3 regions of the Mesorhizobium sp. LSHC412B00 genome follow, and region 1 is predicted to be linked to each of the others. Evidence: predicted binding sites of a transcription regulator. Region 1 holds the regulator's gene; each other region holds the start of a gene.
What was found. The regulator LexA, encoded in region 1, represses DNA repair genes until DNA is damaged. The targets are predictions, from matches to a motif close to TGTTCNNNNTGTGTTCNG.
Positions count from the first base shown of each region.

Region 1 (7,427 bases):
GCGCACCGATGTCGATGACGTCGGGCCCGACCGAGCCGCTTCGCACCTTGAATTCATGCGTCTTGCCGGCCAGTTCGAGCGTGGCAGTCGACGGGTGCGTCGTCTTGCTGCCGGTTTCCAGTCTTGTCGCAGCTTCGCTCATTCTCAAACTCCTTCATGTTCCTCATGCCGGCAAGGCAATTCCTGCAAACGACACGTCGAAATCACCGGAATGCGCGAACTCGCCACCGCATTTTAGGAGGTGCGTGCCAGATTGGGCCAAGGCCTAATGTTGCACTGCGAAACCCGCCTTTCAATGCCAATCTTTTTGGGCCAGCTCGCTCCTAATCGATTTGATCCGCAATCCGCGCCAGGCTTTCCTCGCGGCCAAGCACGGCAAGCACGTCGAACACGCCGGGCGAGGTGCTACGGCCGGTAAGGGCCGCCCGGAGCGGTTGGGCCACGGCGCCGAGCTTGTGGCCGCCGGCCGCTGCGAACTCGCGCACCGCGGCTTCAGCCGCGGCAGCCGACCAATCACCCGAAACAGTCTGCAAAGCGGCATGTGCGCCGCGCAGGATCGCGCGCGCGTCGGCACTGAGCAGTGCTGCCGCCTTCTCGTCGATCGGCAGCGGCCGCTCGACGAACAGGAAGGCCGCGCCATCGGCCAGTTCCACCAGCGTCTTGGCGCGCTCTTTCAGGCCCGGCAAGGCGGCCAGCAGCTGCGCCTTCCTGGCGTCGTCGAGACGGGCGGCGATAGCAGATCCGCCTTCGAGGTATGGCAGAGTGGCGACGAAAATGTCGAACAGCTCGGTATCGGCCATCTTGCGCATATGCGCGCCGTTGATCGACTCGAGCTTGGCGAAGTCGAAGCGCGCCGCACCCTTGTTGACATCGCCGATGTCGAACCACGAGATCATGTCCTTGATCGACATGATCTCGTCGTCGCCATGGCTCCAGCCGAGCCTTGCCAGATAGTTGAGCAGTGCCTCGGGCAGATAGCCCATGGCGCGATAAGCCTCGACACCGAGTGCGCCGTGCCGCTTCGACAGCTTGGCGCCGTCGGCGCCGTGGATCAGCGGGATATGCGACATCGACGGGACGTCCCAGCCCATGGCGTTGTAGATCACCGTCTGGCGCGCGGCGTTGGTCAGATGGTCGTCGCCGCGGATGATGTGGGTGACGCCCATGTCATGGTCGTCGACGACGACGGCATGCATGTAGGTCGGATTGCCGTCCGAGCGCAGGATGATGAAATCGTCGAGGTCCTTGTTGGGGAAGCGCACCTCGCCCTGCACACGGTCGTGCACCACGGTTTCGCCCTCGGTCGGCGCCTTGATGCGGATGGCGCCCTTGACGCCGGGAGGCGCCTCCGAGGGGGCACGATCGCGCCACTGGCCGTTGTAGCGCGGCGGCAGGCCCTTGGCGCGTGCGGCCTCGCGCATCGCCTCGAGCTCGGCAGGCGTCTCGTAGCTGTAATAGGCCTTGCCCAGGCGCACCAGCTCCTCGGCCACCTCACGGTGGCGCGGCGCGCGCTCGAACTGCGATATGGCCTCACCGTCCCAGGAAAGGCCGAGCCAGGTCAGCCCATCCAGAATGGCCTGTGTCGCCGCCTCGTTGAAGCGTTCGCGGTCGGTGTCCTCGATGCGCAGCACCATCGTGCCGCCGGTGTGCTTGGCGTACAGCCAGTTGAACAGCGCCGTGCGCGCGCCGCCGATATGCAGATAGCCGGTGGGCGAGGGGGCAAAACGGGTGACGACCGTGTCGGACATGGAACTCTCGGGAAGCCTTGGAAAACGGAGCGTGATCGCGCGGACTCTCGCGCTTTGCGCGTTCATGTAGCATAGGCGGTCTGGGGCGCAAGGGGCAGACCCGATGGCTGGATGAGGCCGGGGGCACGTCGGCAATTATCGGTTGCGTCAACTGGCGGTGGAGCCTTGTAGCACAAAAATCTGTTCGCACCTCCGCGCAACCTCATTTGGCAGCAGCGTCAATGTCTGGGTTTCATTCGGCTGCAGCGCCCGTCACAGTGCCTGGAACATCGCTGCGACGGTGGTAGCCCCCTCTGACGAGCGGACATTTCTTCACGGATGCGGCACTGCCCGACACAACGCCGCCGTGACAGCGTTGGCTTGGTCACGCATATTGACCTTTCTGCAATCATTATCGTGAACACCGCAACTGTGTGCGGTCCGGCCTCGCCACGAAGGAGGAATGATTGAAAGAAGGACTACCGATGACCAGAAACGCCGACCATACGGAGGGTGATCCGTTCTACCATGGTACCCGGGCGGATTTGAAACCCGGGGATCTGCTGAGCGTCGGCCACCCTTCCAATTTCAGAGGTAAACCACTGTCATGGATCTATTTCACCCAGACACTGGAAGCCGCCATCTGGGGAGCAGAGCTTGCAACGGGTGACGGTCGTCAAAGGATTTACATCGTAAAGCCGACGGGGTTTTTTATGGATGACCCTAACCTGACCGATAAAAAATTTCCCGGTAATCCGACGAAATCCTACCGCTCCCGTGATCCGTTGCTCATCCTGGGGGAGCTCGCTGAATGGCAGGGTCATACACCGGAACAATTGAAGGCAATGCACGATGGGCTTGCTCGCCTGAGGGCGGAGGGCCGGGATATGATTGAGGATTGAGCGTCCTTGGCGAGTGATCGTCAATTCCGGCGCGGTGGACGCGACCGCACGGACTTTCGCACTTTGCGCGTTCATGTAGCATAGGGGTCTGGGGCGCAAGGGGCAGACCCGATGGCTGGACGTGGCCGGGGCACGAAGGAAGGCGAAGGCGCCGAGGCAAGCGTCAGCGAACGCTCGCTGTTTGCCGATAGTCCCTATGCCCAGCCGCTGCCCCTCGCGCTGCCTGAGCCGCATCCCGGCGTCGCGCCTGCGCTGCCCGGTCACGCCTTGCCGGCGCAAGTCACAGCGCCCGGATCTATCGCCCGTCTGCGCAGACGGCTTCGCCGTCCGTCATGGCCCGCGCTCCGCCGCAGCCTTGCCGTGGCCGCCAACACGGAGCTCGACCGGGGCGTCGCCTTCCTGCTGGTGCCGGTTTTCCTGGCGGCCGGCGTCATCATTTATTTCTCGCTGGCCGGCGAGCCCGGCTTTGCGCAGCCAATCGCCATTGTGGTGCTGGCGACATGTTGCGCCCTCGCCACGCGATCGCGGCCGAGGACGCATCTGTTCTGCATGGCCGCGATGCTGTGCGCGCTCGGCGTCGTCGCCGCCAAGGTCGAGACTTGGCGCGCCGGAACGCAGATGCTCGGCTCCGAGATTCAGACACGGCTGACCGGCCGCGTCGTCAGTCTCGAACAGATGGAAAGCGGCCGCATCAGGCTGACGCTCGATGTGGTTTCGACCGCTTACCCCGAGCTGCGCTACGCCCCGGAGCGGGTCAGGCTCTCGGCGCGGACCGTTCCCGCCGATATGACCGCCGGCTCCCTGATCACCGGCTATGCCAGGCTGTTGCCGCCGACCGGTCCGGTGCGGCCGGAGAGCTACGATTTCTCCTTCGACAGCTATTTCACCGGTATCGGCGGCAGCGGCTTCTTTCTCGGCAATCCGAAAACCATTGCTACGCAGGGACCGCCGCCGCTGACCGCGCGGCTCTCCTCGGCAATCGAGAACGCGCGCGAAAACATTGCCGACCATATCAGGGGCAAGATCGGCGGCGCCGAAGGCGAGATTGCCGCGGCGTTGATTGTCGGCGTGCGCGCCGGCATCCCGGACGAGGTCAACGAAGCGATGCGGCGCACCGGCATCTACCACATCATCTCCATCTCCGGCCTGCACATGGCGCTGGTTGCCGGCACCATCATGGCGTTGCTGCGTGGCGCCTTTGCGCTGTTTCCCGATTTCTCTTCGCGCCGCCCAGTCAAGAAATATGCAGCAGTGGCAGCACTCGTCTCCATCGCCGCCTATCTCGTCATTTCAGGCGTCGTGGTTGCCGCCGAGCGCAGCTTCATCATGCTGGCGGTCATGCTTGTCGCCGTGCTGTTTGATCGCGCCGCACTCACCATGCGCAATCTGGCGATCTCCGCCATTGCCGTCATCCTGGTGTCGCCGCACGAGGTGGTCGGTCCCAGCTTCCAGATGTCGTTTGCTGCCACCGCCGCCCTTGTCGGCGCCTATGCCGGCTGGGCCGATTACCGCGCCGACAAGGTGAGAACGCCGCCGGCAAAGCGCTCCTTCGTCGGCTTCCTGTCGCGAAAATTCGCGCTGGCCATGGGCGGCCTCGCCATGACCTCGATCATCGCCGGCAGTGCAACCTTGCTGTTCGCCATCTGGCATTTTCAGCGTGTGTCGCCGCTCAGCCTGATCGCCAATCTGGCCGTGATGCCGATTGTTTCGTTGATCGTCATGCCCTTTGCCGTGCTCAGCGCACTGGCGATGCCGTTCGGCGCCGACGGGCCGTTCCTCTATGTGATGGGCAAGGGTCTGATGGCGATGATCGCCATATCGGCCTGGATTTCCGAGCGCTCGCCGGTCGACGCCGTCGGGCTGATCTCCATCCGCTCGGTGCTGTTGGTGGCGGTCGCCCTCGTCATCGCCACCATGGCCACCACCTGGCTCAGGCTGGCGGCCGTGCCTTTCGCGCTGGCCGGCCTGTTGACGGTGCCGCAGGTGCTTACGCCCGACGTGCTCATATCCGAGGACGCACATCTGGTGGCCATGCCGATAGGTGGCGGCGAACTCGCCCTCAACCGCGAACGCTCCAACGAATTCACCACGGACAATTGGAAACGGGCGCTGCGGGCCGAAACCATTATCCCGCCCGAGATTTTCGAGGCAACAGATACGCGGTTCGATCTCGATCCGCTCGATCTGCCGCCCGGGTCGCCCTTCTATTGCATGGGCGATCTCTGTATCGCCCGACACCCTTCCGGAGCCATTGTAGCCCTTGCCAAAGACCGCAAGACGGCGCGGCCGGCCTGTGCCTTCGCTAGCCTGATCGTCATCGATGACGCCACGGCCTACAATCCGTGCCGCGACCCGCTGGTGCTGGTCGTGACGAAGAAACAGCTGGCCCGCGACGGCAGCGCCGCCGTCTTCTTCGATCCGCAATCGGCAGCTGCAGCGCCAACCATCCGCTTCGCCGTCGACAAGCCGTATCGCCCCTGGCACGAGCAGCGCCGCTTCTCCCGCGAAGCGCGCGGCCTGCCGCCTTACAACCAGCGTGAAAAGTACAAACCCAAGCCGGCTCAGTAGCGCCGGATCAATCCGACAAGCTTGCCCTGCACCTTCACCCTGTCCGGTCCAAAAATGCGGGTCTCGTAGGCCGGGTTGGCGGCTTCCAGGGCGATCGAGGCGCCCTTGCGGCGGAAGCGTTTCAGGGTCGCTTCCTCATCGTCGACCAACGCCACCACGATCTCGCCGGGGCTGGCTGTGTCGGCATTGCGGATGATGACCGTGTCGCCATCGAAAATGCCGGCCTCGATCATCGAATCGCCCTTGACCTCGAGCGCGTAGTGTTCGCCGCCCATGATCATGTCGGGCGGCACCGAGATCGAATGGGTCTGATGCTGGATGGCGTCGATCGGCACGCCGGCGGCGATGCGTCCCATAACCGGGATTGAAATCGCGGAAACGGCATCGTCATTGCCGGCCGACATCGAACGCGACGGCGAGCCCGGCTTGATCTGGCGGCCGAGACCGCCTTGGCCCATCCCGCCTTGTCCTTGGCCGCCTTGCCCTTGGCCGGTTTGACCAAGACTGCCCTGAATGACGCTCGGCGAAAACTTCCTCGCCGCATTGAGGCCTGGTGCGATCGAGTCGGGCAGCCGCAGCACTTCCAGCGCGCGCGCCCGGTTCGGCAGCCGGCGAATGAAACCGCGCTCCTCAAGCGCCGTGATCAGGCGGTGGATGCCGGACTTGGAGGCGAGGTCGAGCGCTTCCTTCATCTCGTCGAAGGACGGCGGGATTCCGCTCTCCTTCAGGCGTTCATGGATGAACATCAGAAGCTCATGTTGTTTGCGCGTCAGCATCGCGGCCCCCAGGGGTTCTGAAACCAGAATCAGAAAAAACAAACCCAGAACAAACACTATCTGTTCCAGTTGTGTTCCGCAACCTTTTAAAGTTTAATGAATGTGTTGACGTTTTGTTCAGCGTAACGTTCGGCGCTGCGAGCGCCGCCTGCGCCCAGTTGCCAGCAACGGGGTGAAACGAAGACAAAGTGCCCTGCGTCGTCGGCTACGATCGCCGCTTCCTTTTCGGACGGGGCTGCGCAGCATCCGCGCGGGGTTCTCTCTGGGCATAGACCCGCAGCGTGTAGCCGATGTGAGCGGTCATCAGAGTTTTCGCACGTTCGACGTCGCGATCGAGGGCCGCTTCCATCAGGGCGGTATGGTGTTCGATCGCCACGGCGTCGCGCAGGGCCGCCACGGCCTTCCGGTGTCCGTCCGTGCGGCCGGCGGCGGCGCGCAGCGTCGGGGCCAGACCCAGAAAGCGGTGATGGCGATGCAATTGGTCGGAAATCGTTGCATTGAAGCGCAGCAGCCAGCTGGATGTCGCGGCACTGAGCAGCGCCGCATGGAAGGCATCGTGTTTTTCGTACCACGCGTCGACCGCATCATCCGATGGATCGTCGAGAACAGACCCGCACCGTGAGAGACGATAGTGGGCGGCAACGACCGCGTCTTCCCACTCACGGTCGCCCTTCTCGATCGATTCCACCAGCAGGGGCAGTTCGACCACCAGCCGCGCACGCGCCAGATCCTCGAGCTCCGCCCGAGAGACGGGAGCGACCGCAAACCCGCGGTTGCTGATGGCGGTCACAAGCCGTTCCGCCTCCAGCCGCGACAGCGCCTCGCGCAACGGCGTCCAGCCGATGCCGTAGGTGTTGCGCAGCGTGCTCAGCTTCAACGGCGCGGCAGGCGCCAGCCGGGTCGCAAGAATATCGCGCCTGAGCAGGCGATAGGCCACTTCCGTCTTCGAGGTCTGCTCGTCATCCAGCATCGTGATCCATCAGACATAAACGCTCGGGCGGATCATTATATATCAAAGCCTTTCAATGGGTGAATTATATATAATGTTTGACAGTTCAAGGGCGACCACTCAAGATCGCCGGCATGTTTGGGCGGCAGGCTCCGCCGCGCGCGTTTGTCCATGGAGGGGCGCCGGATCATGAGCACGACACCCGATCTCGCTACAATCGAAGCGATGGATGCCGCCGATCCGCTGCGCTCCATGCGTGAACGCTTTGTCTTGCCGCAAGGCGTGATTTATCTCGACGGCAATTCCCTGGGCGCCGCGTCAGCGGTCGTCTTCAGCGAACTGCAGCAGGCCGCCACGCAGGAATGGGCGCACGACCTCATTCGCGCCTGGAACACCGCCGGCTGGTTCAACATGCCGGTGGAACTGGGAGATCAGCTCGGGCGACTGATCGGCGCGGCTGATGGGCAGACGGTGGTCTGCGACACAACCTCGATCAACATCTACA
Region 1 covers NZ_AYWB01000008.1:168,892-176,318, reverse strand. The annotation lists gene gltA (citrate synthase) at 1-142, opposite strand, end outside; gene gltX (glutamate--tRNA ligase) at 324-1,748, opposite strand; gene arr (NAD(+)--rifampin ADP-ribosyltransferase) at 2,213-2,629, shown strand; gene X757_RS148000 (ComEC/Rec2 family competence protein) at 2,741-5,197, shown strand; gene lexA (transcriptional repressor LexA) at 5,191-5,973, opposite strand; gene X757_RS148010 (GntR family transcriptional regulator) at 6,179-6,943, opposite strand; gene kynU (kynureninase) at 7,112-7,427, shown strand, end outside.

Region 2 (7,427 bases), on a different contig from region 1:
GCTGTCGCCGCACGCCGAGCACCTGCGCGCCGGCGTCAAGATGGGCGACTACAAGATGATCGACACCATGATCAAGGACGGGTTGTGGGACGCCTTCAACGGCTACCACATGGGCAACACCGCCGAGAACGTCGCCCGCCAGTTCCAGATCACCCGCGACGACCAGGACCAGTTTGCGCTGGCCTCGCAAAACAAGGCCGAGGCCGCGCAGAAGGCCGGCAAGTTCAAGGACGAGATCGTCGCCTTCACGATCAAGGGCAGGAAGGGCGACACTGTCGTCGACCAGGACGAGTACATCCGCCACGGCGCCACCATCGACGCCATGTCCAAGCTGAAGCCGGCTTTCGACAAGGACGGCACCGTGACCGCCGCCAACGCGTCGGGCATCAATGACGGCGCCGCCGGCGCGCTGCTGATGAGCGAGGCTGAAGCCACAAGGCGCGGCATCACCCCGCTGGTGCGCATCGCCTCATGGGCGACGGCCGGCGTCGATCCGGCGATCATGGGCACCGGACCTATTCCCGCCTCGAAGCGGGCGCTCGAGAAGGCCGGCTGGTCGGTCAAGGACCTCGACCTTGTCGAGGCCAATGAAGCCTTCGCTGCGCAGGCCTGCGCCGTCGACAAGGGCATGGGCTGGGATACGTCGATCGTCAACGTCAATGGCGGCGCCATCGCCATCGGCCATCCGATCGGCGCGTCGGGCGCCCGCGTCTTCAACACGCTGGTTTTCGAGATGCGCCGCCGCCGCGCCAAGAAGGGCCTTGCCACGCTGTGCATCGGCGGCGGCATGGGCGTCGCTCTGTGCGTGGAAGCGCTGTGAACAAGAAGTGAGTAGTGAATAGGGAGTAGTGAATAGGGAAGAAGGAGCAGCGCGGCGGGATATCGATCCCTACTCGCTATTCCCTACTCCCTATCCCCTTCTTCCGACCAAAGGGAGGAAGAACTTTCAATGACCAAAGTAGCGCTCGTCACCGGTGGATCGCGCGGCATCGGCGCCGCCATATCGATCGGCCTGAAGAATGCCGGTTACACCGTTGCCGCCAACTATGCCGGCAATGACGAGGCAGCGGGGAAGTTCAGCGCACAAACCGGCATCAAGGCCTACAAATGGTCGGTCGCCGACTACGACGCCTGTGCCGCCGGAATCAAACAGGTCGAGGCCGATCTCGGCCCGGTCTCGGTGCTGGTCAACAATGCCGGCATTACCCGCGACGCCATGTTCCACAAGCTGACGCGCGAGCAGTGGAAGGAAGTCATCGACACCAATCTGTCTGGGGTCTTCAACATGACGCATCCGCTGTGGGGCGGCATGCGCGACCGCAAATTCGGCCGCGTCATCACCATCTCCTCCATCAACGGCCAGAAAGGCCAGGCCGGCCAGGTCAACTATTCCGCCGCAAAGGCCGGCGACATCGGCTTCTCGAAGGCGCTGGCGCAGGAGGGCGCGCGCGCGGGCATCACAGTCAATGTCATCTGCCCCGGCTACATCGCCACCGAGATGGTCAAGGCGATCGACGAGAAGGTGCTGAATGAACGCATCATTCCGCAGATCCCGGTCGGCCGCCTCGGCGAACCGGAAGAGATCGCGCGTTGCGTCGTCTTCCTCGCCTCTGAGGACGCCGGTTTCATCACCGGCTCGACCATCACCGCCAATGGCGGCCAGTACTTCGTCTGAACGACAGCAATTTCGCCCGGTAGGACGGGCCGCCTTATGGCCCGTTTTTCATCGCCGGCCGGCGATGTTCCCCGGGCTGCGCGCGAGACATTGACCCGTTCCGGCACGCAAAGATTAACGATTTTTAGGCGCCCTGTGCAAAACCCGGTTCGCAAGCTGTGAATTCTCGGTGGACAAGCTGTGGATAACACAAGATGTTGGGGTGAACAAACCAGGAAAATCCCGCCATCGCTGATTCGTCACCCATTCGTTCCGGCTTTGAGCGGAACGTTAACGACCAAGGCCGAATACCACCGGAAAATGGTTAAGGCCGATTAAGAAAATTCAGCAATTTCATAATGTTGGCCGAGGCGTATCGGATCACGACGATGCCCGGCCGGCAAAGGTTAACGCCAATGGTCGCCTTGCAGGAATCGGGCCAGTTTCCGCGATTCAGCATATGGTGAGACTCAGGCTCGCAAAATCCACATGTAGCCGTGAACAAAAGCTGAATCTGCCGGAGTCACTGATTCGTCTCCGATTCGTTCCAGACTCGTTCCAACTGTTAATTGAGACCTCAACGACGAACCGTGGGACTGCCGGCCGGAACATTCCGCTTTCGCTTCGCGCCTGAAATCCCTATGTGTCGCCTGTCATACGCGCCACGCGAGGCGCGCTCCCGACAACACGATGCAGAAAGCCTCATCTCCAGGCCGATGAACATCCAGCCGAAACACACCGAGCCGCTGATCCTGTCGGGCCGCGACGTGACTGCCGTGCTGGGTCCGACCAACACCGGCAAGACCCATCTCGCCATCGAGCGCATGGTGGCGCATGAGAGCGGCATTATCGGGCTGCCGCTCCGCCTTCTGGCGCGCGAGGTCTATGCCCGCGTCTGCGAAAAGGTCGGCGCCCACAAGGTGGCGCTCATCACCGGCGAGGAAAAAATCCAGCCGCCCGGCGCGAAATATTCGGTCTGCACCGTCGAAGCCATGCCGCGCGAGACCGACGTTGCCTTCGTCGCCATCGACGAGGTGCAACTCGCCGGCGACCTCGAGCGCGGCCACATCTTCACCGACCGTATCCTGCACCTGCGCGGCCGCCAGGAAACGCTGCTGCTCGGCGCGGCCACCATGCATGGCATCCTGCAAAAGCTGCTGAGAGGCGTCTCGGTGGTGACGCGCCCTCGCCTGTCGCACCTGGCCTATGCCGGCTCGAAGAAATTGACCCGCCTGCCGCGGCGTACGGCGATCGTCGCTTTCTCCGCCGACGAGGTCTATGCCATCGCTGAGCTGATCCGCCGCCAGCAAGGAGGAGCGGCGGTCGTGCTCGGCGCGCTGTCGCCCCGCACCCGCAATGCCCAGGTGGCAATGTTCCAGGCAGGCGACGTCGACTATCTCGTCGCCACCGACGCCATCGGCATGGGGCTCAACCTTGATCTCGATCATGTCGCCTTCGCCCAGAACCGCAAATTCGACGGCTATCAGTACCGCAACCTGACGGCGGCCGAGCTCGGCCAGATCGCCGGCCGCGCCGGCCGCCATCTGCGCGACGGCACCTTCGGCGTCACCGGCCAGGTCGATCCGCTGGACGAGGAACTGGTCAAGCGCATCGAGGGGCACGAGTTCGATCCGGTGAAGGTGCTGCAATGGCGCACCGCGCATTTCGACTTCGCCAGCCTCGACGCGCTGAAGCGCTCGATCGAAACCAACGCGCCGGTCGAAGGCCTGACGCGGGCGCTGCCGGCGGTCGATGCCCAGGCGCTCGAACATCTCTCCCGCGACGAGGACATCCGCGCGCTGGCTACCAATGCCAAGCGCGTCGCGCTGCTGTGGGAAGCCTGCGCGTTGCCGGACTACCGCAAGATCGCGCCGGCCCAGCACTCCGACCTGATCGCTTCTATCTACACCGACCTCGCCAAACACGGCCATGTCGACGAGAACTACATGGCCGAGCAGGTGCGCCGCGCCGATACGACCGAGGGGGACATCGACACGCTGTCGCACCGCATTGCGCAGATCCGCACCTGGACATTCGTGTCCAACCGGCCGGGCTGGCTGGCCGATCAGGCACACTGGCGGGAAAAGACGCGCGAAATCGAAGACAGATTGTCGGATGCGCTGCATGAGCGGTTGACGAAACGGTTTGTAGACCGCAGGACTTCCGTCCTCATGCGGCGCCTTAGAGAAAATACAATGCCTGAAGCCGAAATCAGTCCTACCGGAACCGTCCTTGTCGAAGGCCATCATGTCGGCGAGTTGCAAGGGTTCCGCTTCACCGCCGACCAGAGCGCCGGCGGCGAAGACGCCAAGGCCGTGCGTACGGCAGCGCAAAAAGCGCTGGCCGCCGAGTTCGAGGCACGTGCCGAACGCTTCGGCGCCTGCGCCAATGGCGACCTTGCGCTCGGCTCCGACGGCACGCTGCGCTGGATCGGCGCGCCGATCGGCACGCTGGTTGCCGGCGAGGACGCGCTGAAGCCGCGCCTGGTGCTTTTGGCCGACGAGCAGTTGACCGGTCCCGCCCGCGACAAGGTCGCCGCGCGCGCCGAGCGCTTCGTCAATTTCCAGATCGAATCCTTGCTGAAGCCGCTGGTCGACTTGAAGAATGCCGAGCAGATCGCCGGCATCGGCCGTGGCATCGCCTTCCAACTCGTCGAGCATTTCGGCCTCATCAACCGCCGCGACATCGCCGAGGAAATGAAGTCGCTCGACCAGGAGGGTCGCGCCGCCTTGCGCCGGCTCGGTGTGCGCTTCGGCGCCTACCACGTCTTCGTGCCGGCGCTGATCAAGCCGGCGCCCGCCGGACTGATCACGCTTTTGTGGGCGCTGAAGAACGACGGCAAGGACAAGCCCGGCTTTGGCGACGTCGTGCACGCGCTGGCCTCCGGCCGCACCTCGGTGGTCATCGATCCGGCTTTCGACAAGAGCTTCTACAAGCTCGCCGGCTACCGTAATCTCGGCCGCCGCGCCGTGCGCATCGACATTCTGGAACGGCTGGCCGACCTGATCCGGCCTGCGACCAACTGGAGGCCCGGTCTGGGACAGCGCCCGGACGGCGCCTATGACGGCCAGTCCTTCATGGTGACGCCGCCGATGATGTCCATCCTCGGCGCCACCGCCGACGACATGGAAGAGATCCTGAAAGGTCTCGGCTATCGCGCCGAGCCGAAGCCGCCGGCAGAGGTCAAGGCGCGGCTGGAAGCACAGGACAACGCGGCGCGGGAAGCGGCTGCCGCCAAGCTGGCTGCGGACGCGGCTGCAAAAGCTGAACAGGCCAAGGCGACGGAAGCCGCTGCAAGCGAAGCCGTCGCTGAAGCGCCGGCCGTTGGATCGGAGCCGGATGCGGTTGCCGCCGCTGAGCCTGCGGCTGAGCAGCCCGTCGCCGAAGCCGCAGCGGAGGCTGTTGCTGCGGACGCTCAGCCGGGCGCGCCTCCCGAGGGTTCGGAGCCAACTGCGGCCGTTGAAGCCACCGCCGAAGCTCCAGCCATCGCGGAAGCAACGGCAGAGCCCGTCGCGGAAGAACAGGTCGAAGCTCCCCAAGTCGAAGCCCCCATAGAAATCACGGAAGAAGCTCCGGCTGTTGCAGAAGCTGACGACACCGTCCCCGAAAGCGCCGACGCCACCGTCGCCGAAAACGCCGACGCCCTTACCTCCCCCTCGATGGGGGAGGTCGCGGCGCGAAGCGACGCGGGTGGGGGTGACAGCGCTGACGAAACCGATAGTGCAGACCGCGTAGCCGATGCAGGCGCAACCGCCGACGCCGGCGCTGCCCCCACCCCGGCGCTGCGCGCCGACCCTCCCCACGAGGGGGAGGGTGGAAGCGCTGAGCCTGTCCCCGAGGCCGAAGCGCCAAAGCCCATCTTGCTGTGGCGGCAGGGTCGTTTCGAGCAGCGCCCGCGCCATCGTCAAGGCCGGGACAATCGCCCGCGTAACGGCCAGGCTGGCCGCGCCGATGCGCCGGCCGACGCTGCCGGCGGACAGCCGGCACCGGGCGAACGGTCGGCCTATCAGGGCCGGCGCGACCAGCGCGACGGTGCCGCCAAGCCACGCTTCGACCGTTCGAAGTTCAAGCCCAAGCCGCAGGCCGAGGGCGAACAGCGCCGCGACGGCAAGCCGCAAGGCGAGCGTCCGCGCGAGGGCCGGCCTGACTGGAAAGGCGGCAGGCCGGAAGGCAAAGGCGGACCGCAAGGCGCCAAGCCGGCTTTCCAAGCCAAGCCACGCGAGGAACGCCCTGCGCGCTTCGATCCGGACTCGCCCTTCGCCAAGCTCGCCGCATTGCGCGACCAGCTGAAGAAATAAGCCCCAGGTTCGCTGCGATGGTTGCTGAAGGTCGTCAGCGCATCGACAAGTGGCTGTTCTTTTCGCGCGCGATAAAATCGCGCTCGCTGGCGGCCAAGCTGGTTGTCGCCGGACGCGTCCGCATCAACAGCGACAAAGCAGCGCAGGCCTCCGATCTGGTCAAGCCTGGCGACGTTTTGACCATTACGCACGAGCGCCGCATTTTCATTTGGAAGGTGCTTGGCACCGGCGTGCGGCGCGGTCCGGCCGAGGAAGCGCGCACGCTCTACGAGGACATGTCCCCGCCGCCGGCGCCGAAAGGCGAGGCTGTTGCCGATGCCATTCCGGCGCTGCGCGACGCCGGCAGCGGCCGGCCGACCAAGAAAGAGCGCAGGCAAACCGACCGGCTGTTCGGCGAAGACTGAAGCCTTGGCCGTCTGCGCCATGCCGGCGGTCTGGAATTTCATTCCGGACACGCGGGCCCCGCCTGCAATGGCTGCCCTTGCAAGCGGCAGGCAAAGGCGTTACCTCACCAAAAAAGCCGCCGCATCGGCCCGAAAATCGGAAATCGATTTTTCGGAAGGCACGATGCGCAGATTCAAAGTGTCAGAGCGTACTTTGTGCGTCCAATTGGACGCACGTCGCTCTAGCAAGAACGGGACGTCCCGGAGCCGACCAATGACCTATGTCGTGACCGACAACTGCATCAAATGCAAGTACATGGACTGCATCGAGGTCTGTCCGGTCGACTGCTTCTACGAGGGCGAGAACATGCTTGTCATACATCCCGACGAGTGCATCGACTGCGGCGTCTGCGAACCGGAATGCCCGGCCGATGCAATCAAGCCCGACACCGAGCCGGGCCTCGACAAATGGCTGCAGGTCAACACCGAATACGCCGAGAAATGGCCCAACATCACCGCCAAGAAGGAGCCTCCGGCAGATGCCAAGAGCTTCGACGGCGAAGCCGGCAAGTTCGAGAAATATTTCTCCGCCGAGCCCGGCGAAGGCGACTGAGCACATGACGCTGGAATCGGAATCGATTTCGGAAAGGGTGATGCGCAAAGCAAAAAAGTGCGGCCTATTGGATCGTCATAACGCTGCGTAACGCGCATCATACATTAACTGCCTTGACAGGCGGCGATGGCGCTCGACCTTCGCGTTTGCAGCAAAACCTTGATTCTTCCGACTTTTTGTGCTACACCAGTTGAAACATGCCGGTGACACAACGTCGATTTATGGCGCAAGCGCCCCAAATCACTGAAAGGTGAAATCCCCAATCGGACCAGAGCGATCTGGGCCAGGCAGTCGCTATGTATGCGGTTTGCCGGTCCCGGCTTTTTCCGATGGGTTCATCTGTTGTGCGGCTAACGATCGGTGTCCCCGGTCGCATGCGTTCGGACCGGCAGGCCGCCGGTGCCACAACAAGGAGTTCAGGGCGTAATGGCAACGATCACCCCGCAGAAGAAGTCCACCTCGGCACGCCACGGTTTCAA
Region 2 covers NZ_AYWB01000021.1:58,865-66,291, forward strand. The annotation lists gene X757_RS139205 (acetyl-CoA C-acetyltransferase) at 1-820, shown strand, start outside; gene phbB (acetoacetyl-CoA reductase) at 950-1,675, shown strand; gene X757_RS139195 (helicase-related protein) at 2,371-5,952, shown strand; gene X757_RS139190 (RNA-binding S4 domain-containing protein) at 5,970-6,356, shown strand; gene fdxA (ferredoxin FdxA) at 6,610-6,948, shown strand; gene X757_RS139180 (CarD family transcriptional regulator) at 7,375-7,427, shown strand, end outside.
Region 2: the regulator LexA is predicted to act here: its motif matches at 2,198-2,215, upstream of X757_RS139195 (helicase-related protein).

Region 3 (7,427 bases), on a different contig from region 1:
GAACCCGCACCCGCAAGATTCGCATTGAAGCACAATCCCTCAGGAGACCTTCGACATGGATGATGCACGGCTCCAATTCCGGTGGCGATTGCGGCCGGCGCCGGCATTGATCCGGTGACCGCGTCGCCCGGCCAAGATCGGAACCGACCGCCTTCGTGCCACGCCGTGAAGTTTCAAGCAAAGGTCATTGCTTCGGCGGCTGCCCAGGCACCTCGCCAGGCTTGATCACCGGCGTCTTGCCCTGATCCGGCGGCGGCTGCGTCATACCCTGGTCACCACTGGGCGGCGGCTGCAGCACGCCGCCGCAGGGACCGAGCGTGCTGGTCGATTCGCCGCCGCCATTGGCGACCGGCGGCTTCTGACCATCGTCCTGAGGCTGCGCTTGGCAAGGCGCGGCAGGGCCGTTCTGGTCGCTATTGTCCTGCGCGGCCGCCGGGTCGACCAGCGCCAAGAGCAGCACGCATGGGATGAGGGGGAAAGTCTTCATGGTCCAGCTCCTCTGGATTCATCTCCTTGGCAAAGCAGACTAGTCCTTGGCAAAGCAGACTGGCGGCAATTGGTTCCACTGAAGCTGGAGTGGTTGCTGGAACCTGGCAGCCGGAAGTGAGTTCCACCTTCTCGACGCTAAGCCGCCCAGAGGAGGCAATCATGGAACGAAACAGAAAACCCAATGACGAGGTCGAGGCGCCACCGAGCAAAAACGATGCCCGCGACAGGATCGCCAATGATGACGTGGAAGCGCCGACGCCGGGTCGGCAGGATTGGGATGCGCTGCGTGGCGCAACGGTCCTGCCCGACGGAGCAGATGAGGAAAGCCTGCCGGACACCACCGGTGTCGAGAAGGAAGGCGAACTGCCCGAGGAGGATGACGACAACCCCTACCAGGACAGTGACGATGCCTTGCCCGACGACGCCGAGGAAGCCGCCATTGGTCACGACCTGGCGAGGCGCGGCGGCCCGTTCGACGACGTGTAAGGCAGCGACCGCGGACTTTCGAGAAGTTTCCCGGGACGTCCACGCCGTCACCAGTTGGACCAAGGATGAGCTGAAGGCGATGCCGGAGCATCGCGATTGATATTTCGAAGGATCCGGCTGGCCGGATCCTTCGTTTAAGGCGCCTTGGCGATTTTGGCTTAGCCCTTGTGGTCAAGGGCTGGACGGCGACGCAATCTCAGCACGTTCGACAGCCGCGAGGCAGCCGAGAAGCACGAACGCGAAGTCCGATATTTCAAGCGCCGTGGAGGCCGCTCGCCTGAAAGCTTCAAAGTGCGCAAGAGATCCCCGGCGCGGGCGGTGCGGGCACGCTCGCATGCAGCGCTGCGAATCGGGCCATCGACCGCCGGCACTTGAGTGCCGACGGGCTCTGGCCTTCAGTTCGACCCGGGATCGCCGAGCGCCTCGGTGACGAAGGACGCCGCGATCAGGTCGTCGGCGTCGAGGCGTAGGGAGCCTTCGACACCCCCCATGATGGCCGCGACCTTCTGGAAGGTCTGCATCTCGTGTTCAGTAACGCTGGCGTCTCGCATCCTGGCTTTCAGATCGGCGATGCGTCGGCCCAGTGAGGCCGACGTTCCGATTTCTCTGTTCGACATGGTGGCCTGCTCCTCCCCCAACCCATGCTGTGGACGTACTCAAGTCTGCCTATATATAAGGCAGCGCGAATACAGTCGCCGCAACGCGCGATATCTGGGAAGGTTCCGGCGCCAAATAGTCACGAAATAATACGTGGTGGGACTCGGGTATGTTAAGCGCCGACGCGGCGATAGACACCGCAGCCAGCGGCTGCGGCCATCGGCCTGGCCAACCCGCGTGGCGGGTCGCGAACGCGGGTCGGACTTGATCGCTGCGCGAACAGTCAGCGAGAAGCCGGCACCACGCCGGACACCGAGCGCGCCGTTTCGGGCGAAAACACCACGAAAGCAAAAACCAGAACGGCAGCGGCGACGATGAGCGAGCCGCCGGCGACGATCGGTTCAAGCGCCGGGTTTCCCTGCAGCATCACATACAGCGCCGGCAGCATGATCACCAGGCCGAGTGTGTAGAGCCCGTAGTGGATCATGGCGATGCGACGCGCCGCCTTTTGCGGATTGAGCGCGTAGTAGCCGCCGAAGATGGCGCTCGTCACCCAACCGAGCAGATTGATATGCGCGTGCGCCGGAAAAGCGGCGTGGTCGCCCGAGATCGCCATCTGCAGGCCGGCCGCAATCCCCAACATCAGGAACAAGATGGCAGTTTTGAAAAAGAGTTCTGAAACCCTCGGCATGTCATTTCTCCCCCTATGCGGTCTGCGACCGCTTGCGACCTGGAGAATACACCCACGCGCAGAACTTTTCCACGCCCCGGTTATGGGGCCATGCCTGCACAGCTTTTTGCACGCTGTTCGACTTTTCTGGCTGCCACAACCCGGCGCCGCCGCGCTACGGCGTCAGCAAGATGTCGGCGCCCGCTCGCTCGTCGAACACCACCGCGCAGCCGCGCCCCAGCGCCACTGCCGACAGCGCGTTGGCCACCGTCTCGTCCGGCGATACGAAATCACCGGTCAGCACTCGCAACTCCTCCACCGCCCTGGCCATTGACACGCAGTGCCCGGCAACGCGATCGCTCGTGCAGGCGTCAATGACGCTGACGAGGTCGATCATCTCGAACTGGCCCATACCGGCCTCCACAAAAACAGCGTCCCGTCGCGGATATGAACGCCGAGGCGAGAGACAATGTTCCGCAGGTCCGATGCCCAGGCGGAGCACTCGACAGCCCGACCTGGAACGGGCCGGCCGGCGACAACCGCTTCGCTTGACAATAGGCCCTGTTTGTTCTCTATTTGTTCGGCAAAAACGCCTCTCACAACAGACGCGGCTAATGCTGCAACGCCGCAAAGGGAACGGTCGGGATGGAGCCCACCATCCTGCATGCGGATCTCGACGCCTTCTACGCCTCGGTCGAGCAGCTGCTCGACCCGGCGCTCAGGGGCAAGCCGATCGCCGTCGGCGGCGGCGTCGTGCTTGCCGCTTCCTACGAAGCCAGGGTTTTCGGCGTGCGCGGCGGCATGCCCGGACGACGCGCGCGCGAGCTTTGCCCCGGACTGATCTTCGTCGGCGGCCATTTCGCCGACTATCAGCGGCTGGGCGACGCCGCCATCAAGGTGCTCGACGATTTCACGCCGCTGGTCGAGCGGATTTCCATCGATGAAGCCTTTGCCGACGTCGCCGGCTGCACGCATCTGTTCGGGCCGCCGGCCGAGATCGCCGCCACGGTGCGTCGGCGCGTCCGGGCAGAGCTCGGCCTGCCGATCTCGATCGGCGTGGCGCGCACCAAGCATCTGGCCAAGATCGCCTCGCAGGTGGCCAAGCCCGACGGCCTGGTGGTGGTCGATCCGAACACCGAACTTGCCTTCCTGCATGATCTGCCGGTCGGCCTGATGTGGGGCGTCGGCCCGGCGACCAAGGCGCGGCTGGCCGAGATCGGCATCGAGACCATCGGCCAGTTGGCAAAGACGCATAGCGGGGCGCTGCGAAGGTTGCTCGGGCCCGCCACCGGCGAAAAGCTGGCGTCGCTGGCATGGAACCGCGACCCGCGAAAGCTCGAAACCCACAGGCGGTCGCATTCCGCCGGCGCGCAGTCGGCGCTTGGCAGACGGCCGGCCGAGGCGCGTATCTTCGGACCCGTCCTGCTGCATCTGGCAGACCGGGTCGCCAGCCGGCTCAGGGCGAAATCACGGCCCGGGCGCACGGTGACGGTGCGCGTGCGTTTCGCCGATCTGCACGCGGTCACACGCTCGCTGACGCTCGAGCAACCGATTTCGGCAACCGCGATGCTGGCCGAAATCGCCGGGGAGCTGGTGCGCGGCGTGCTGGCCGCCAACCCTCGGGAGAAGACCATCTCGCTGCTGGCGATCTCGGTGTCGCAGCTGGAAGAAAGTGCCGAGCTGCAGTTGGAGCTGCCGCTCGGGCTTGCCGATGAAAAGCAGCGACCCGGCAGCAGGCAAGGCCTGGCGCGCTTTGGCGCCGACCGCGCCATCGACAAGATCCGCCAGCGCTTTGGCAGAGAGGCTGTCGGCTATGGCGCCGTGGCGCTGGAAGCCCGGCGCTCGGTTCCCGATGCCTTCCGCGAACTGGCGGAAAAGGAACTGTGAGTGCGGCGCGACGGCAAGGCCAATGTTTAGGCTGGGCCAGTCCGCGCTGCATTGCCGCTCTGTTTGAGCAGGCCGACCAACCAGGCCAGACCCGCATCCATCAGCGCAACCTTCGGCACGATGCTGTTGATGTTGAAGTGGCCGAGCCGGATGGGCGCATCGACGCCGACGACACCGAAACGGCCGCCATACATGGCGAGGAACCGGCGCGGATAGGCCGATATCAGATCAGTCTGAGCAAGCACGGCCAGTCCGAACATAAAGTTGGGGACAGTCAGCGCGACGCGACGCGACAGGCCGCGTTCAGCCAGCACCCTGTCGACAAACCCGTTCGGATCGCCATTGTTCGAGACGACCATATGCTGCACGCTGCAATAGGCGTCGAGGCACGGATCGCCGGCGAAGCGGTGGCCGGCGCGCATGGCGACGACGAAATCCTCCTCATAGAGCTTGTCGACGGTGAAGCGTGCCGGCAGGCCGTCGAACGGAATCACCGCGACATCCATGGCGCGCGCTTCGAGTTCGGCGACACAGTCGCTCCAGGCAGTAGTGGGCGACGGTTCACCTTGGCGCGGCAGCAGTTGCCGGATGCCGATGTCGATGCCGGGGGCCAAAAAGCGGATCTGGTCGAGCAGCGGCGGCAGGAGCACGGACGACACCGCATCCGGCGCACCGATGGTGAAGCGGCGCGTCGAGCGGGCCGGATCGAACGGCTCGGCGCTGGCGATCACCCGGCGCACCCGCGCCAGGATCTCGGCCACCGGTTCGGCAAGCTCCGTTGCCCGGTCGGTGGGCACGACGCCGCGCGGCGTCTTCAGGAACAACGGATCCCCAAGCAGCTTGCGCAGCCGGCCAAGGCCATGGCTGACCGCCGAGGCCGACAGGTTTAGCCGCTCCGCCGAGCGACCGACATGCCGCTCCTCCATGATGGCTTGGAACAAGACCAGCAAATTGAGATCGGCGCGCGCCAAGTCAATTTTGTTCAGCATATTCCTGAAATCATATCACTGGATTCAGCAGAGTAAAGTTGCGAATGCCTTCTTCGACGCGAAGACGGTGGTGCCGGTTTCGTCGGCACTCATTCAGAGAGGAGCAAATCCATGCCAAACTTTCCCAATTCGATTCTGGTCACCGGCGCCTCCGGCGCCCAAGGGTCGGCCATTGTCAGCGCTTGCCGCGCCGCCGGCCCCACGGTGCGTGTCCTGTTACGCAAGGGCTCGCCCGATCCGTTCGGCGATGGGGTCAACATCGTGCGCGGTGATCTCGCCGACCCCGGCCGACTGGCCCTCGCCTGCCTCGGCGTCGATGCGGTGGCGCTGACCTTGCCGGTCGGTGCAAGCCCTGAAGAGATCCTGCGCTACGGCCGCAACATTGCGGAGGCGGCGCAGCAAGGCGGCGTCAAGCTACTGGTGTTCAACACCAGCGGCCATGTGTCGGGCCATTCCGGCACGGCGGTGATGGATGCCAAGGCCGAACTCATCGACTACATCAAGACGTTCGGCCCGCCATCCATCGTCCTAAAGCCGACGCTGGCCATGAGCAATATCGCAGCGCCCTGGAGCGCGCCGGCGATCATGCATCAGGGCGTCCTCGCCTATCCGCTGCCGACCAACTTCCAGACCTCCTGGATCTCCTGGCAGGATATGGCGGCCTATGTGGTCGAAGCGCTGCGGCATCCGGAGCTTGCCGGTGCCAGCTTCGACATTGGCGGGCCGCAGGCGCTGACCGGACCGGAGATGGCCGTCATCCTGTCAGGCATTGTCGGCCGCGAAGTCAGCTATTATCCGGTGCCGCTGGCGGACTTCGCCGCCGCGCTCGAAACCATGCTCGGCAAGGACGCCGCCGAACAGACTGCCGCCAGCTATGCCTGGATCCACAGCCAGAAGCAGACCGTGCTTGCCGTCGATCTCGGCCAGACGACCCGTCTGCTGCCGGTGAAGCCGACCTCATTCGCCGATTGGGCAAGAGCGCTGGACTGGGCGGCACTGGCCGGCGATGCGAAGGCGGCCTGACAATGGACCCCATCGCAACCGTCGAACCGGGCGGCCTCGCCGCCCGGAAGAATGTGCCGGATGCCGCTGCCGCCGTGGTCGGCTTCTGGTGGCAGGCAGGACCTGCCGCGTGGTTCGCCAAGGATGCGGCCTTCGACCGCGAGTTTCGCGATCGCTTCCTGCGGCTGCATGAGGCCGCAGCGCGCGGCGACTGCGATGGCTGGATGGCGACGCCCTACGGGGCTCTGGCGCTGATCCTGCTGCTCGACCAGTTCCCGCGCAACGCCTTTCGCGACACGCCGCGCATGTATGCCAGCGACGCGAAGGCCCGCGCGATCGCTACTGAGGCGATCGATGCCGGGTTCCAGCGGATGGTCGATCCCTCGCTGCGGCTGTTCTTCGGGCTGCCCTTCGCGCATTCCGAAGCGATTGCCGACCAGGACCGCTCGGTGGCGCTGTCGCGCGACATCGGCCCGTCCGACCTGAAGCGGGCCGAACATCACCGCGACATCATCCGCCGTTTCGGACGTTTTCCGCACCGCAACCCGATCCTCGGTCGCGCCATGCACGCCCAAGAACAACGCTTTCTCGATGAAGGTGGATTTGCGGGTTAGAGCATGATTCCAAAAAGCGGGTCCGGTTTTTGGAAAAGATCATGCTCCAACAAAGGGTTAGATCATGATGAGATTGCAACCAAATCTCATCATGATCTAGTGCATCGGGACCGAGAAAACCCGGGGCGGGACGACGGCGCCGCGAAGGTTGACAGTGCCGATCCGTCTGGCATTATCGCGTAAGCTTGGAGGATTCACTATGAAGAAAACCTATTCGAAGCCTGTTCTGGTCAAAAAAGGCAAGCTTTCGCAGGTTACGGCGCTCGCCAATGGAGCGGGTTCCGGCCCGATCGAGTGAAGTCGTTGAGTCGGACTGTCGCCTGATCTGGCGGCCTCGCCTGACACTGGAGATGCGGCATGAAGAAGACCTATTCGAAGCCGGTGCTGGTCAAGAAGGGCAAGCTCTCGCAGGTTACAGCCGACAATGGTAACGGCTCCGGGCCGGTCGCCGTCTAGCGGCCGATTATCCGACGCCTCGTGCCGTCTGGCCGGGAACGGGGCTTTGGGTGCCCGACGTGGAGAGTGGAAAATGAGGAAGACCTATTCCAAGCCAGTGCTGGTAAAAAAGGGCAAGCTCTCGCAGATCACCGCGAACGGCGCTTCTGCTCCTATTCCGGGCTAAACTCGTTCCCCGGTAGATCGAGATCCTCCTGGCAGAGTCGGGCGGCTTGATCGTTTCCGGAGCATGATCTC
Region 3 covers NZ_AYWB01000035.1:6,048-13,474, forward strand. The annotation lists gene X757_RS135705 (hypothetical protein) at 185-487, opposite strand; gene X757_RS0135395 (hypothetical protein) at 649-975, shown strand; gene X757_RS135700 (hypothetical protein) at 1,371-1,592, opposite strand; gene X757_RS135695 (hypothetical protein) at 1,856-2,263, opposite strand; gene X757_RS135690 (hypothetical protein) at 2,418-2,654, opposite strand; gene dinB (DNA polymerase IV) at 2,888-4,129, shown strand; gene X757_RS135680 (LysR family transcriptional regulator) at 4,156-5,118, opposite strand; gene X757_RS135675 (SDR family oxidoreductase) at 5,230-6,141, shown strand; gene X757_RS135670 (DUF924 family protein) at 6,144-6,734, shown strand; gene X757_RS1000000167505 (hypothetical protein) at 6,934-7,032, shown strand; gene X757_RS1000000167510 (hypothetical protein) at 7,092-7,190, shown strand; gene X757_RS1000000168375 (hypothetical protein) at 7,264-7,356, shown strand.
Region 3: the regulator LexA is predicted to act here: its motif matches at 2,809-2,826, upstream of dinB (DNA polymerase IV).